2 regions of the Shewanella sp. NKUCC01_JLK genome follow, and region 2 is predicted to be linked to the other one. Evidence: riboswitches for the same ligand, from Rfam matches in the RefSeq annotation. Region 2 holds a riboswitch; the other holds the start of a gene.

Region 1 (8,317 bases), on a different contig from region 2:
AACCATCTTCTTTTTCACATTCAGCAACTAACGCTTTTTCTTGGCTTTCAACGCCTTGATAGAAGGCGCTGCCCACTTTACCTTCAAGCCCGTTTTTAACTCGCTCAGTGACATTAGTTACATCTTCAGTCACATAGACACGTGAGCCAGGGGTCGCTGGTAATTCATCGGCGAAAGTCTTAGCTAAAAAACCATCCTGCAGCAGATTTTTCTCAGGAGTAGAGTTGTATTGAATCGCCCCATAGGCACAGTGATGGTTAGTCACGACTAGGCCCTTTGGCGATACAAATGATGCAGTGCAACCGCCAAGGCTTATCACGGCATTCATCGGGAATTCGGTGAGTTTAGAAATCGATTTTGCATCAATTTCAAGGCCTTTTGCTTTTAGCTCATCAGCCATTGCAGGCAGTTGATGGGGCTGCCACATACCTTCGTCAGCCTGTGCGCCAAAACTAGCGGCCACGGCAACTGTGAGTAACCATTTTTTCATTGTGTTAAGTCCGTTTTATGTGAATGAAGCCACGCGCAAGCTGGGCCATTTTCTCGTTTTAATAGCGTTGTTTTAATTTTAAATAACTGTGCTAAAACCCAGCATCACTCGCTTTAAAACCTAAAAAGCAAAAAGTCAGGCCGGGGCCTGACTTTATCACATGCGACACTCTCTATAACAGACTCTGAAAAACTCGCTTACAAAGCAAATACATTTAATCAAAGTTACCCTGACGCTTTCGCTAAAAGGCCTCACCTATCGCAATGAATTAGATCCCAACAAATAGCTGAGCACCCACAATCACGGCACCTAACAAACCTGCAATGACTAACGCAACAGATCCACCAGACACTTGATAACCACCGAGCTGCGACTGACGTTGACGCAGTGCCATAACAATGGGCAAGAAGATGATCATCATGACCAATGGTACGGCCGCAAATCCCAGTACCGCCACAAAGCCTTCAGGCAAATACAAGGCACACAAAACAGGCGGAATAAAGGTCAGTAACCAAGTTTGAATACGGCCGGCAAACGTTTCTTTGGCGCGAGTTAATTCGGCGATAAAGTCATATAAACTTAAGGTCACACCGAGGAATGAGGTCACTAAAGCTAAATCAGCGAATAATGAAATACATTTGCTGATCCAAGGTGTATGAGCAATATCCTGTAATGCCGTGACGAGTGAAGGTAGTGAACCTTCAAAACTATTCACCTCATATCCGCCGACTGTGCCTAAAGTCACCAATAACCACAGAACATAACAAGCAAGTGGGATAGTCGAGCCGATTAACAACACCTTACGCAGTGATACCGCATTGCCATCGAGATAACGCACTAAAGTGGCGATACAGACGTGGAAACCAAACGAAGTAAACACCACGGGAATTGCCGCCATCCAATTGCTGGTCATAGACTCGGCAATCGCGCCAGTTGCCATGCTAGCAATACTGACTTCGGGCAATAAAAATAATACCACCACCACGAGCAATAGAATCATTAACGAAAATAGGAAACGTGAAACTTTATCGACCCAAGCAACACCTAGCGCCGCAAAGCCACCGAGCACGAGTGTAAATAACAACACTGCGACTTGATTATCGAGCACGATATCGAACATATTCTTCGCTTTAAGCACTAATAACGAAGAGCCGCCGGTGAGATAAGCCGCGGTCAAAGCAAATAATAAACTCAGGAAAGAAGCACCTTGAATTATTTGACCTTTTTTACCCAGTAACTTACCCGTAATAGCATGCACGTTATCCCCCACGCCAGTGCGTAAGTTAATTTCGAGCATAAGTAATGAGGTATAGGCGGACACGCCCCAAATAACGACGAGTAACACTAAAGCAGGGATAATACCTAAAGCCGCTGTGGCTAAAGGTAACGCTAACATACCTGCGCCAATGGCCGTCCCGGCAACGATGGCGATCGAGCCTAACATTTTTGAATTCACACAATAGTCCTGTTCAATAATTAATTATTATTTTATTTGAGTAAGATTTGAACCGATAAAGCCTTGCGTCTTAAATCGAAATAAGCGACACATCACTTAAAGCATCCAATCAGATCTCGACCTAGCAGATCAATTGGCCCCAATAGCTTTTGAATGTTTCAACCCAGTAGCCATTGAGGCTAACTAAATCGATTATTGAAAAATGGCATGACTTTCAATTGTGATAGCCCAAATTAATGTACCGATATAAGCATCGATTAAATAGATAGTTTGGGACATTAACAGAGCCAAACCCAGTGGGCAAGCCAGTTGTGAACAAAGAAGGGTAGCAAACGGTACGGTAACAACTTAATAGCGCTGTGATAAACGAAAATATACAAGCCAACAAAATCGCTACCTTTGTTGAGAATATATGGGATGTAGCATTGAGCTTAAACCGAGGTAAAGCACATCTTTAACCATCGAGAGCGTGCAAAATATGGACTTAAACACAGCAAATATGTTTAAGCCCAATCACATCATGTTGAGAATTAATTAACTCAGAATGTTAATTTACAGCTCAGTCCACGCCATAGCCCAAGAAGCGCCAACACCTGGCTCAAATCCTGTGGCAGAAGCCGACCACTGCACGCAATAGCCGCTATAAGGGAATGGCTTACATTGATACACTTTGCCATTTTTAGGCTGTAACACTGTAGTACCTGCAACGTAACCTTTCATGCCTGCTGGGAATACAAAATCAGCTTCTGGAGCAGGAGCTTGATCCTTTAAGAAGAGATCAAAGTTCTGCTGAATAACATCACCTTGTTTAGGCTCAGCTTTTACCTGCAAATGATAATGCCCAGCTTTAGGCTCAACAACGTCTAACACTAAGCTTGCGCTGGTATTGTTAACAGTTTGGCTCACAAAACCTGCCGCTGTGCCATCATGGCTAAACAAATACGCTGACACTAGCATCTCGGCGTTACTGGTCACATCAAAGCTGACCTTCGCCGCACCATCGATAATTTGATAATCGTCAGCAAGTGAAGTGACTTCTAAGCTGTTGCCCGGAGCAGGAGCTAAATCAAATCCCACTTCGACACGCTCAATACCTGAGTTTTTCGCTGTAAAAATGTCGTTTTTGCCATACACAGGCTCAATCACACCCGATGCATTTTTTTGTCCCGCTTTTAACTGGGACTGCTGGGCATTAATCGCGCTCGCTAATAGGAAAGGCCAATTTTGTTTATCACCTTGAGTAGCATCGCTAATGGTAATGACTGTTTGCTTAGCCGCTTGCTCACCATTGGCGTCAAACACCCGGGTCATCACTTTATCGCCTGCTTTTAGATTGAGTGACGGATTGATATCCCCCACATCTTGCCATTCACTCGGCACAACAGGACCCGAGCCCAAGTTCACATCGATAGCATTGTAGAAACTATTCGTCGTATCTCCCACTTCCCACACTGCCAAGATCACTTGATAACCACTGCGACCTTCTGGCACGTAGCAGTCATGGGTCACTAACTTAGGCGGCTGTTCCATACCACCATCAACGACGCAAAAGGGGGCTAAGTCAAAGCTCGCTCGGCTCAAAGCTTGGTTTGGGTTCCAATCTTGGCGAGTTAAATAGTAACGCCAATTACGGGTGACATGATTTGCTGTGAACTGCCAACTGAACTTATTCCAGCCCGCTTTAATATCCGTCTTTGCCCAACGGCTCGGACTTTGTTCATCCAAAGGTGAAAAAGCACCATTGCCAGCACTCGCCAATTTGCCATCAGCAGGACCTGATTCAGGAAAACCCGATGGCCCCTCAACACTTTGCGGCTCCCATTGCACCGCGCCACAATTAGCATTTTTACCTGTTTTACAGGCATATGAACGCGATTCAGGTGCCACAACATAACCGTGCGCCTGCGCAGAGATACTCACAAACGCATTCGTCGCCATTACTGCCGCGGCCAATAAACTCAATTTAGAAATAGGGGAAAAAACAGTAGGATTTGCCACTTTAATGCACTCCATTGATTGCCTATCATCCTAAACATAATGATAGGCTTAGATATAAAAGTGGTATTTGGGCAAACAACAGCATTAAACAGCAGTCGTTTATCTTTCACAGAAATCGAATTCTGCGGCAACTCCGCTATCTTAGTTCACTAAAAAATCCATTTACAACCTTAGACCGGAAGCTTTGCGTCCTAACTTTTCAATTAGTTTGCCAAATACAGTCGTTATCATTGAGTCACTACGAGTTAACAGTATGTAACTAAGTAGAAATGACTTGGCTAAATTAGCAACAAAAGACAACGTTGTCAAAAAATAATTCATTTATATTCATTAAGTTACAGAATGTGGATCGGTATTTTTCTGACACCCGTCAAACATTTATCAGCACCTACTGTTATAAACTCGTGCTTGAAACTAAATCTTACCTAGGTATAATGCCCACCTCGCTTCGGGGGAGTAGCTAACTGGATTTCGAGCCATCGTCATCTAGGGTGAACATCAACATACTTGGCAACATGCCATGGTGTTCACAGCAAATCATAGATTTGCCCAGCAAGACCTGAGCACAATGACCGCACCTAGGGGTGGACGGTTTATTGTGCTTATGTCATAACCACCCCTAAAGGATCACACTTGGAAGCCCTACTTGCCTCAACCTTTACGGTTGCTATCGCCGAAATTGGTGATAAAACTCAATTACTTGCACTAATCCTCGCCGCAAGATTTAAAAATAAAACCGCCATTATTTTAGGTATTTTGCTGTCGACATTATTTAACCATTTTGCCGCAGCTTGGATTGGCCAATGGGCGATTAACTGGGTAAGCCCAGATCTGGCACGTTATTTAGTGGCTGCGTCATTCTTTGCGATCGCTCTTTGGGTGTTAATCCCCGATAAAGTCGATGCAGAAGAGAGCCGTTTCTATAAAATGGGCCCCTTTCTCGCCACCTTTATCCTGTTTTTTATCGCCGAAATGGGGGATAAAACACAAATCGCAACTGTGGTATTAGCCGCAAAATACGATTCATTAACTATGGTGGTTGCAGGCACAACCTTAGGCATGCTGCTTGCTAACGTACCCGTAGTGATCGCAGGCCACTTCAGCGCCGAAAAATTGCCTATGTTGTGGATACACCGTGGCTGCGCCGTATTGTTCGCACTCTTAGGCGTAGCAACACTGTTCTTCTAAGAATCGAGGCTGGGGTTTTGCTGCAGAATAAAATCTCTTCACGCAATATTTTATTCTTTTAAACCTAACCGTTTTGCAAGTCGGTGCAAATTACCTGTATCGATTTGCAATATTCTTGCACACGCAGCCCAATTTTGTTGATTCGCGGCTAAAACTTGACGAATAAGTTGACGCTGATATCTCTCAGTCGCAGCCTTAAGCCCCAGCATAACACTGGAATTCTCTTGCGATTGTCCCTCACGACAGGCCGACTCAGACCTAAATGCTAATTCACTGACTAGCGTTGCGGTATCTGATGGCCTATCTTCGTCGACTGTTTTGTGTGCTTGATTCATCAAAGAATCGAGCTGAAAATGTTTATTACTTAAGCTGATGTAAGCCGTTTTTAGCTCGGCTTTCGCCAACACCGCAGCCCTGTGTATCGCATGCTCTAGCTCACGCACATTACCCGGCCACGTGTATTGCTCTAATAACTGCTGCGCTGCGGGTGTGATATTGATATGGGTGAGTCCTAACTTCGCTTTACAACGTTCAAGAAAAAAACCTGTCAGCATGACAATATCTTGCCCACGCTCTCTTAATGGTGCTACGTGGATAGGAAATACGCTCAACCTATGGTAAAGGTCGAAACGAAAACGCCCTTCCGTTGCCTCTTGGTGCAAAATTCGATTAGTGGCGGCAATAATCCGAGTATTCACTTTTAGGCTCTTATCACTGCCCACTCGCTGTAATTCACCGTATTGTAAAACCCTCAATAACTTAGCTTGCAGCCCCAAGGGAAGCTCCCCGATTTCATCTAAAAACAAGGTCCCCTTGTCAGCGAGTTCAAACTTGCCTTGCCTATGACTGATAGCCCCCGTAAATGCCCCTTTTACATGTCCAAATAACTCGCTTTCGGCGACGGACTCAGGCAATGCAGCGCAGTTCAAATAGATAAGTGATTTATCGGCTCTGGTCGATTGATTATGTATCGCCGCGGCCACTAACTCCTTACCCACGCCAGTTTCGCCAGTAATTAATACCGATAAATCAGTGCCTGCCACGGCACTTATCTGCTGCTTTAGCGATTGGATCTGTTTGGATTGCCCTATGATCTCCTGCTGACTAGCAGGACGATTGAGCACCTCAGTGCCATTGGAAACTTCAACAACTTGGGATTCTAGCTGTTGCATCAATAACGCAGTATTAAGACTGGCTGCGGCCAGTGCGCTGATCACACGCAACTCGCTATCACTAAAATCATCAAACTGATGAGGGTTGAAACCATCAATGGTGAGCGCCCCAATTAAGCGATCGTTCGCGATTAGTGGTAAACCAATGCAAGCATGTACATGTAAGTTCGCACTATGATGTGGAATTAAACCATCATACGGATCAGGAAGTTCACTGTCGGCCGGGAAACGAACCACATCGCCAGCACGGGCGATAGCCTCTAATCTCGGATGTTCACTAATTTGAAAGCGCCGCCCTAACACTTCGGCAAAGAGCCCATCTATCGCCAAGGGGACAAATTGCTGCTCCCGAAATGCCAATAATGCCGCAGCATCACAATTGACACGCCGCCTGACCACTGCCAACAAACGCTCAAATCTGTCTTGCGTCGACACGCCGACAGTTAAATCTAAGGCTAACTGAGTTAAATCAGCATGGGCACTCATAGTACATCCACAGTCAAATAAAGTCATATTGACAACAGTGTAATGTCAATTTGACTAATATCAAATTGTCATTATGACATCAGCAAGTGATTTAAAATGTTGAAATACGCTAATACCAATAAAAATCAAAACCTTAAAATATTGGCATGGTGAGTGCAATAAGAGATTTAACTAAATAAGCAAGATTTACGTAGCGCATTCATTATTAATTATCACAGGTGTATTTATGACTATTCATGTAAAAAACAATATCCACTGGGTGGGTCAACGCGATTGGGAAGTGCAAGATTTTCATGGTACTGAGTACAAGATAACTAAAGGCACAAGCTACAATAGCTACCTTATCCGTGAAGAAAAAACCGTGTTAATTGATACAGTTGATCATCGGTTTAGCCAGCAATTCTTACAAAATCTTGAAGCTGAAATTAATTTAACCGACATAGACTATATTGTGATGAACCATGCAGAGGAAGACCACTCAGGCGCCCTGACTGCATTAATGGCCAAAATTCCTAACACACCAATTTACTGCAGTGAAAATGCGGTCGACTCCATTGTAGGACATCACCACCACCCAGAATGGAATTTCATTACCGTAAAGACAGGTGATAGTTTAGCAATAGGCAATGGTAAGCAACTGATATTTATCGAAGCACCTATGTTGCATTGGCCAGATAGCATGATGACATACCTCACCGAAGATGCGGTTTTATTCAGTAACGATGCCTTTGGCCAGCACTATTGCGATGAACATTTATTCAATGATGAGGTTGATCAAAATGAATTAATGGAGCAATGCCTACGGTACTACTCAAACATTTTAACGCCCTTTAGCAGCCTAGTAACGGCTAAAATTCACGAAGTATTAAGCTTTAATTTACCTGTAGATATGATCGCAACTTCACACGGCATTGTGTGGCGTGATAATCCAGCCCAAATTATTCACCAATATTTAGCTTGGGCCGACGCTTATCAAGAAGACCGCATCACGATTCTCTACGACTCTATGTCCAATAATACTCGCATGATGGCCGACGGTATTGCTCAAGGTATCCATGATATTGACCCCAATGTAGCGGTAAAAGTGTATAACGTCGCACGTCATGATAAAAACGAAATCCTTGCACAGGCATTTAGGTCAAAAGGTATTTTAGTCGGCTCATCCACCATGAATAATGTGATGATGCCTAAAATTGCCGCCATGCTTGAAGAAATCACGGGCCTGCGTTTTCGCAATAAAAAGGCGGCAGCTTTTGGTAGTTATGGCTGGAATGGCGGCGCAGTCGATAGAATTCACACTCGTTTGATGGATGCTGGTTTCGAAACTTCAGTGGGATTAAAAGTCAAATGGCGTCCCGATCGTGATGCGATGCAAGAATGCCGTCAGCACGGCCAGCGAATCGCGCGAGAATGGGCATTGCGTCCCCTCGATAGCGCTAATAGTCGCTCTATCATTAATCAAGTCATGTCAAAACCTAGCCAAGCCACCACGGCCAGTCAAACAGCTGAAAATACTGCTACTAATAA
Region 2 (8,317 bases):
CAGCTGAAATCGTGTCGAAACTTGGCTCGCGGTAACGCTCATCTTCTAGGCGAAAGCTTTCCAATTTATCCGCAAGGGTGCCTTCATCGTGCATACGATTGGCTGCCACTTCGGCATCGAGCCATGCAAGGAATCGACTCACGGCGACGCCATCGCGGATATGACAGGCACGCATGCCGGCCAGTTCTGCGGCGTTTTTCTGCGCTTTAGGTAAAGCGACAGGATCGATTCCAGCTATCAATTTTGCTCCTGCCTCACGGGCAATGTTTTGTGCCCAAGCGTTTGCAGAATTCGGATCGGCCAGTAGTTTTACGTCCTGCATGCTGGCGAGTGTATCGGCAAGAGATGCCTCGCCCTTAAAGCTTACGCCAGCACCAACATGCTCCTCAATGCCCTCTGGGAGTTTGCTTAAATCGGTGAAAAGCTGCATATCGCCATTGGCGTGGAGCAGGGCACTGCCGAGTACAACGGGCAGGCGCGGTACATCATTGCCGCGAATGTTGAGTAGCCAGCAGAAAGAATCTAAGGCGGCGATTAAGGCGACATCACCACCGGCTTTTTTTACTAATGCACCAATTTCAATGCGTTTTTGCAGGCTGGTTTTACCAGCACTCTCGTTGCTAAACAAAGTGATAGGAGCGTTCGACGGTGCTGGCCGATTCTGCCAATGCAAATCGATGGGGTTTTGTTCAACTGCAACTAATTCGATTTGGGATTTATTTAAGGTTGCTTTGGCATTTTCATACCAAGCTAAGGTGTGTAAGCGCGCATCGAAGCCAACGCGAGACCCCGCTGGTAACGTGTCACATAACCACTCAATTTGTGGTGTATCAGTTAGGCTTTCATAACTGAAAAGTGTGGCATCGACTTGCAAACGAACTTGAACCGTATAGCGGCCATCGGTAAATATTGCGGCTTTATCTTTCAATACGATAGCCATACCCGCCGAACCGGTAAAGTTGGTTGCCCAGTACAAACGTTCGTTATGTGCTGGCACATATTCGCCCAGATATTCGTCGGCACGGGGAATAATAAAAGCATCGAGATTAGCAGATGTTAATTCGTTACGAATAGCACCGAGACGGTTAGCGATTGATTGTGACATAAGGGCTCCAATTAAGACTGGCATGCTATGCGAGTCGGTAGGCGAAGATCGCCTAAGGATGAGTAGGTTTATGTTGATTTGAGTTTTAACCGGCTCGGATTATCGCAAGTCTAGCGCGCTAGATGCAAGGGTAGCGAATAAAGGATTTTGTATACAATCGTGAATTTGTGCAGGTAAGACGCTTGAGGTTATGGGGTTTGTTGTTAATTTATTTATGTGATTTTGAGCATGAAAAGTGAATTAAATAAAAGGTTGGTCATGTTTTAATTAGGACTTGTTCCTTACAAATTAGCAACTTAAGTTTTATTCAATCGCTAACATTTGGACCCTATGCTAACATTTGCCATCTCCACTCGGGGTCAGAGTGGGGCACATGTATCAGTGGAGTAAGCGATGCAAATACTAACAATAGATGTGGGCGGTACTAAAGCCCTGTTCGAACTTCAGCTCGCGGGACATACAGAACAATATAAAATCCCCACAGGTGAAGGTTTTAAAATTGAAGAGTTAAATAATCAAATCGCGGCGTTTGAACGTGATTATGATTTACAGCATTACCAACTAGCGATTGCCGTACCTGGACTGGTACAAAATAATCGTTTGGTTTCTTGTAAATCTTTACCTGGACTCAATGGATTGAGCTTCGATACAGTCAAAACCCAAGGTGAGCTTAAGTTTATCTGCAACGATATCGATGCGGGTATGCAAGCGACTTGTGATGCTAAATATGCCTGTGAGTTATTGGTCATGTGCGGCACTGGGATCGGTATGTCTATTGCCTTTAATGGACAAGTCTTTACGGGAGCGACGGGCGTGGCGGGGGAGTTGGGGCCTTGTCGCGTGATGACAGAATCTGGCGAGTTTAGTTTAGAGCAACTGGCCAGTGGCGATTCAGTGCGCAGCCGCAAAATCTCCACTCAGGATGATTTATATCGCGCTGGCAGTTATCTCGGCATGGGATTAGCGTGGGCGGTTAATTTATTTAATCCCAATCGAATTTGGCTCGCTGGCGGTATGATGAATAGCGCTCCTTACTACAAAGGCTGTCTCGAAAGCTTAAAGCAAATGGCATTAAGCGCGCCCTTAGCTGAGATGAAAATCAATCGTGTCGATGATATGGAGACCTTGGTTTGCCGCGGTTTATCTGTGATGCTCGCAAGGGACTATCCCCGCGCATAAGGATCATAAATACCCCGCGCATAAAGATAATAAATATTGCTCGACTATGGTTTGCGCTATGAATGTTTAGTGATTGAGGTTTAGCTGCATAAGCGACGTAAATTGTGAAATATAAAGCAGGACTTATGATGCCTTTGGCATATCGAGTCCTGTTTTTTTATTCTTAAAGTATTCAGATAATCCTCATTATCCAAAGTAAATATTAGCGATAGTTTAATTTGCATAATTCCTTTCTTATCAGATGCCTAGTTCTATTTACGATTTTAGCCAATAACACAGTTGATAATATTTTGTTGCAATTTTATTGCGCTTACGCTTATGCTGATATTTGCAATGACAACGTTGTCATTGTGTGTAAAAGGCAAACCAGTTGAAAAACTGGGACGCAAAGCCTCCGGTCTAAGGGTTCGTCTGTACCTATGATAGCGGGGATACCACAGGTTTTTCTTCGTGCAGTTGTCAGTCGTTTTGCATGGTTTTAAGAGAGTGCTGTTTCCTGTCTACGCTTTGTTTGCCTTATTGATTCATATAAAAATTCAATAGGGATATCTCATGTTCAAGACTCAAATTTCAACATCAGCCTTGCTAGTGGCATCAGCGCTGGCATCTACCATCAGTGCCAGCGTTTTTGCAGCGGCGCCCGGTAAACCGACTTTAGGTTGGGGCGAAACTAAGTTCGCTATTATTGAAGTGAATCAAGCGGCTACCGCTTACAATCAATTAGTTACGGTGAAAGATGCCGCCGATGTCTCCGTCAGTTGGAACCTTTGGAGTGGCGATGTGGGCAATAGAGCCCAAGTGTTACTCAACGGCAATGTAGTTTGGGAAGGCCCATCTGGCGCGTCGGGAACCGCTAACTTTAAGGTGAACAAGGGCGGCCGTTATCAGATGCAAGTACAACTGTGTAACAGCGATGGCTGTACGGCGAGTGATGCTAAACAAATCCTCGTGGCTGATACCGACGGCAGCCATTTAGTGCCACTCAATGCTCCCCTAAAAGAAAACAACCGTCCCTATGCTAATAAATCAAGCAAAGTGGTGGGCGGTTACTTTGTCGAATGGGGCGTATACGGTCGTAAATTCCCGGTCGATAAGATACCTGCGCAAAACTTAACCCATATTTTATATGGCTTTACCCCAATTTGTGGTGGTGATGGCATCAATGATAGCTTGAAAGAAATCGAAGGCAGTTTCGAAGCGTTGCAACGTGCCTGTAGTGGTCGTGGTGATTTTAAAGTTGCGATTCACGATCCTTGGGCAGCGATTCAAATACCGCAGGCGGGAGTGAGTGAGCATTCAGATCCTTACAAAGGGAACTTCGGTCAATTGATGGCACTTAAGCAAGCACATCCAGATTTGAAGATTTTACCTTCGGTCGGTGGTTGGACCCTCTCGGATCCCTTCTTTTTCTTCGGTGATAAAACCAAGCGCGATATCTTTGTCGCTTCGGTGAAAGAGTTTCTACAGACATGGAAATTCTTCGATGGCGTGGATATCGACTGGGAATTTCCAGGGGGGAATGGCGCTAACCCAAATTTAGGTAATGCCAATGACGGTGAAACCTATGTGACTCTGATGCGTGAACTACGGGCTATGCTTGATGAACTAAGCGCCGAAACGGGTCGTACCTATGAGCTGACCTCAGCTATTAGCGCTGGTGACGATAAAATTCAAAAAGTCGATTATCAGGCTGCTCAGCAGTACATGGATTACATCTTCTTGATGAGTTACGACTTTAATGGTGGTTGGACTAATACTGAACTCGGCCATCAAACCAATCTGTATGAAGCGAGTTGGGATCCCAATACCCGTTACACCACAGCTAATGGCGTTAATGCGCTGTTAGGCCAAGGTGTGACCCCAGGGAAAATTGTGGTCGGTGCCGCTATGTATGGCCGCGGCTGGACAGGTGTGAATGGCTACAGTGGTAATAATCCTTTCACGGGGACGGCAACGGGCAAAGTGAAAGGTACTTGGGAAGCTGGTGTGGTGGATTATCGTCAGATAGCGAACGATTACATGGGAAGTGGTTGGACTTACAGCTACGACGAAACGGCCGAGGCGCCATCTTTGTTCAAGGCATCTACTGGCGATTTAATCACTTTCGATGATGCTCGTTCAGTTAAAGCCAAGGGGCAATATGTGCTTTCTAATCAACTTGGTGGGCTTTTTGCGTGGGAACTTGATGCCGATAATGGTGACATTCTGAATGCCATGCACGAAGGTTTAGGCCATGGTGAAGGCACCACTCCGCCAGTGAATAAAGCGCCCATTGCCAATGCGGGCGCGGATGTGAATGTCACCGGTCCCGCCGATGTGACGCTCAATGGTAGCGGTTCGCGCGATCCTGAGAATAACGCGCTGACGTATCTTTGGACGCAAGTGTCTGGCCCAACTATTACCATCGCAAACGCAGATATGGCGAATGCGACTATTCAACTGGGAGCAACCCAAACCGATGTCGCCTATGGTTTTAGCCTTAAAGTCACCGATCCTGAAGGGCTATTTGCCAGCGATACTGTGCTGGTGACGAACAAGGCTGATACGCCTAATCAAGCACCTGTAGTGACTCTGGCTCCGACTGCGACAGTTGAAGCGGGTAAAACCGTCAGTATAGTGGCGAATGCCTCCGATGCAGATGGTGATGCCTTAACCTACGCTTGGACTGTGCCCGCAGGCGTGTCGGCAGCCGGGCAAAATAGTGCCACGTTAGTCGTTACTGGCCCCAATGTTACCGAAGCGACTCGCTATGGTTTGAGCGTGCTGGTTTCCGATGGTGCCTTAGATGCAAGTGCATCGACGAATCTGACCGTGACGCCAAAAGTGGTCGGCGGTGGATGCGATGCAACCGATCCCAATGCCGGTAACTATCCTGCTTGGCAAACCAGTGTGGTATACAACACGGGTAATACTGTGAGTCATAGTCAGTTGGTATGGAAAGCAAAGTATTGGACTCAGGGCAATACGCCATCTCGCACCGCAGACCAATGGCAGCTACTCAGCCAAGTTGATCTCGGTTGGGATGCGGGTGTGGTGTATAACGGCGGTCAAACTACTCGCTATAACGGTCGTGTTTGGAAGGCGAGTTACTGGACTAAAGGTGATGTACCGGGTGTTGCAGCAGTATGGGTTGATATTGGCGCGGCAACCTGCCAGTAATTATCCAAAATTTTGATATTATTGGTTAAAAAATAAAGCCCTGCGAAGATTCAGGGCTTTTTTCTTTATTAAGCGTTAGGTTTTTTTATGAATACAGCCGAATGCGTTAAGACAGACTCATTGAAGACTGATTTAATCAATCTTAAGCAGTTCCACATCAAAAATTAACACAGAACCACCACCAATCTTGCCCGTGCTACGGTTACCGTAGGCGAGTTCACTGGGAATAAAAAACCGCATTTTATCGCCAACAACCATAAGCTGTACGCACTCAGTCCAACCTTTAATCACCCTATTAAGCGGAAATGCGATGGGTTCGCCGCGATCAACCGAACTGTCAAACACAGTACCGTCAATCAAAGTGCTGTTTGTAATGCAACTACAGTTTAATTTTGAGTTTCAATCGAGTAGTTAAAATCATCATTTAAACAATGAAAAATAAGTTCTGAAAGATATGATCCCTTGTAAAGTCATCAACTTGTTTTAGTGCCTCGAATGCTTCTTGTATACCTTGATGATTTGCAAGAGTTGTATTTTCTCGCTCAGTTTCCCATATTTCTATCGTTTTACAGGTGCTTCGATTGGTTATAAATACATTTTCACCTTCATCGTCCTTATAGAACTCAATCTCAAACGCTTTAGTTGCAGCTAAATAATCAAACCATCTATCATACTTACGAATATCTGGAATTTTACTCAGTTCAATTATTATTTGAGCGGTCCCAAAGTAATCATATAGCCACCCCATAAAGCTTTCTGCTTTGGCTTTTAAGTCAATTTCACTAATTTTTTCTTCAATATGGTCAATATTAGTTGAGCGAACTAATAATTTCGTTAGTTCTTCAGTTTTCTTTGCCGCAATACTAAGATCATCAATTAATCTGTTTGTTATTCTTGCATTATCAGCTCTCTTTCTTTCGGCAAGCAAGTCATACATCATTCCAGCCCATTGTTTTTTTAGGTAACTTTCCATATCAGAAAAATTATTGAATGCAACTAATGCATTGTTAAGACTGTTTTTTCTTACTTCATCGATGAAACCAAAAATTTTGATGTTATCGATACTTGTGTATGCGATCTTTTCGTAAAAATCAGGGTTACTTTTTTTGTTTGAAAGATAGGTGTGATGGTCTGAGTAGACTGCACTCTCGACTAAAGCGAAAATTGGGATCTTATTTTTGACTGCTTCTCGATATTCATTGTTGGTGATAGAGCCTTCTTTGTCTTTATGTTCACCACCGTAGCGGCCGCCAATGATCAAGATAAACAATTGGCAAGTGGCTACTTCACTAAGACAAGCATCATGTGTATGCGCATCTACACTGTAGTAAACATCGCCATCGTCAGATAGAACAGGCTCGTAACCTATAGTTTTAACAAAGTATTTCAGATTTTCTCTGATGTGTTTTAAGTCGTAACAGGTGGAGCTGATGAATACTCTGGGAATGGCCAATGTGCAATCCTTTACCGCTGAAGTCTAAAAATATCGAGGGGATTAGGGTTATGTTTAAACTATTGGCGAGAGGTGTCAACAATTGTTTGAAGTGAATAAGAGCTAAGTGACTTATTGCACAGGGTAAATTGATAAATTATCCGTTCGGATTAACTTATTAAGTAAAATGGAAAAGCCTCCGTGGAGATTGGAGGCTTTCATCTATAGAACAAACATTTAGTTTATCTTAAGCAGTTCCACATCAAATATTAACAATGACCCGCCACCAATCTTGCCCGTGCTACGGTTACCGTAGGCGAGTTCACTGGGAATAAAAAACCGCATTTTATCGCCAACAACCATAAGTTGTACGCCCTCGGTCCAACCTTTAATCACCCGATTAAGCGGAAATGCGATGGGTTCGCCGCGATCAACCGAACTGTCAAACACAGTACCGTCAATCAAAGTGCCATGGTAGTGGACTGTCACTGTATCGCTGGCTTTAGGATGAACTGTGCCATCGCCCTGAGTTAATACTTGATATTGCAAACCTGAAGCTGTGGTGATCACACCTTCTTTGGTTTTGTTTTGTGTTAAAAACTCATTGCCTAAACGGATATTTTCTTGGGCGGCTTTTTGGTCGTTCATCGAGGTAAAGAAGTAAAAAATCACCCCAGCAATCACCACAACGGCAAGTAACATTTTCATATAAAGAGCACCTTAGTTAATTTTTGCCATATTATCAGTTTTTTAGCATCAGATGCTATCGGCACCCGCGTGTGCGTTGAGCTGGATATCTGGTGCTACCAGTTCAAACCGTTAAAAACTCCCTCAAGACTTTATCCTGCTTTAGAGATCGCTTAATCTGTGGGCTTAAGACTCAATAAAAATTCAATAAAAACAAATAAGAACTAGGGCGTGTTGACGTTTTAGTTCAGATAATAAACAAGGAAAGTCTATGTTAAACAAAGCGGCAAAACCTCTGGTCAAACTCGTCGACCGATATCTACCCGATCCCTATATTTTCGTGCTTTTACTTACCTTAGTCGTATTAATTGCTGCTGTGGTTGCCGAACATAAAACCCCGCTGGAAGTCATCAATTATTGGGGTGATGGCTTTTGGACGCTGTTAAGTTTTTCGATGCAGATGCTGTTAGTGCTGGTGGCAGGATTTATGTTGGCAAGCTCCCCGCCGATTAAAAAGCTGCTCGATGCCATTGCTGGATTGGCTAAGTCGGCACCACAAGCCATTATTTTAGTGACTTTGGTGTCACTGGCCGCCAGTTGGATTAACTGGGGTTTTGGGCTAGTGGTGGGCGCGTTATTTGCCAAAGCCTTAGCTCACAAAGTAAAAGTGGATTATCGGCTGCTGGTCGCCAGCGCCTATTCCGGCTTTGTGGTTTGGCATGGTGGGCTTGCGGGTTCGATCCCATTAACCATAG

The links. Region 2 has a riboswitch for cyclic di-GMP ahead of KO537_RS04040 (glycosyl hydrolase family 18 protein). Riboswitches for the same ligand answer to the same signal wherever they lie in the genome.
Region 1: it holds a riboswitch for cyclic di-GMP, as region 2 does, so the genes downstream of both, gbpA (N-acetylglucosamine-binding protein GbpA) here and KO537_RS04040 (glycosyl hydrolase family 18 protein) in region 2, are expected to answer to the same signal.

What each region holds. Positions count from the first base shown of each region.
Region 1 is NZ_JAHKRD010000008.1:2,230-10,546, forward strand. Features, by position in the region: gene KO537_RS09900 (S46 family peptidase) at 1-490, opposite strand, end outside; gene KO537_RS09905 (aromatic amino acid transport family protein) at 759-1,934, opposite strand; gene gbpA (N-acetylglucosamine-binding protein GbpA) at 2,499-3,944, opposite strand; cyclic di-GMP riboswitch class I at 4,068-4,167, opposite strand; gene KO537_RS09915 (TMEM165/GDT1 family protein) at 4,578-5,132, shown strand; gene norR (nitric oxide reductase transcriptional regulator NorR) at 5,183-6,790, opposite strand; gene norV (anaerobic nitric oxide reductase flavorubredoxin) at 7,017-8,317, shown strand, end outside.
Region 2 is NZ_JAHKRD010000003.1:31,497-39,813, forward strand. Features, by position in the region: gene KO537_RS04030 (aminopeptidase P family protein) at 1-1,105, opposite strand, end outside; gene KO537_RS04035 (ROK family protein) at 1,499-2,284, shown strand; cyclic di-GMP riboswitch class I at 2,635-2,723, shown strand; gene KO537_RS04040 (glycosyl hydrolase family 18 protein) at 2,837-5,443, shown strand; partial or broken gene KO537_RS04045 (FKBP-type peptidyl-prolyl cis-trans isomerase) at 5,576-5,806, opposite strand; gene KO537_RS04050 (DUF4062 domain-containing protein) at 5,868-6,896, opposite strand; gene KO537_RS04055 (FKBP-type peptidyl-prolyl cis-trans isomerase) at 7,113-7,583, opposite strand; gene KO537_RS04060 (TIGR00366 family protein) at 7,834-8,317, shown strand, end outside.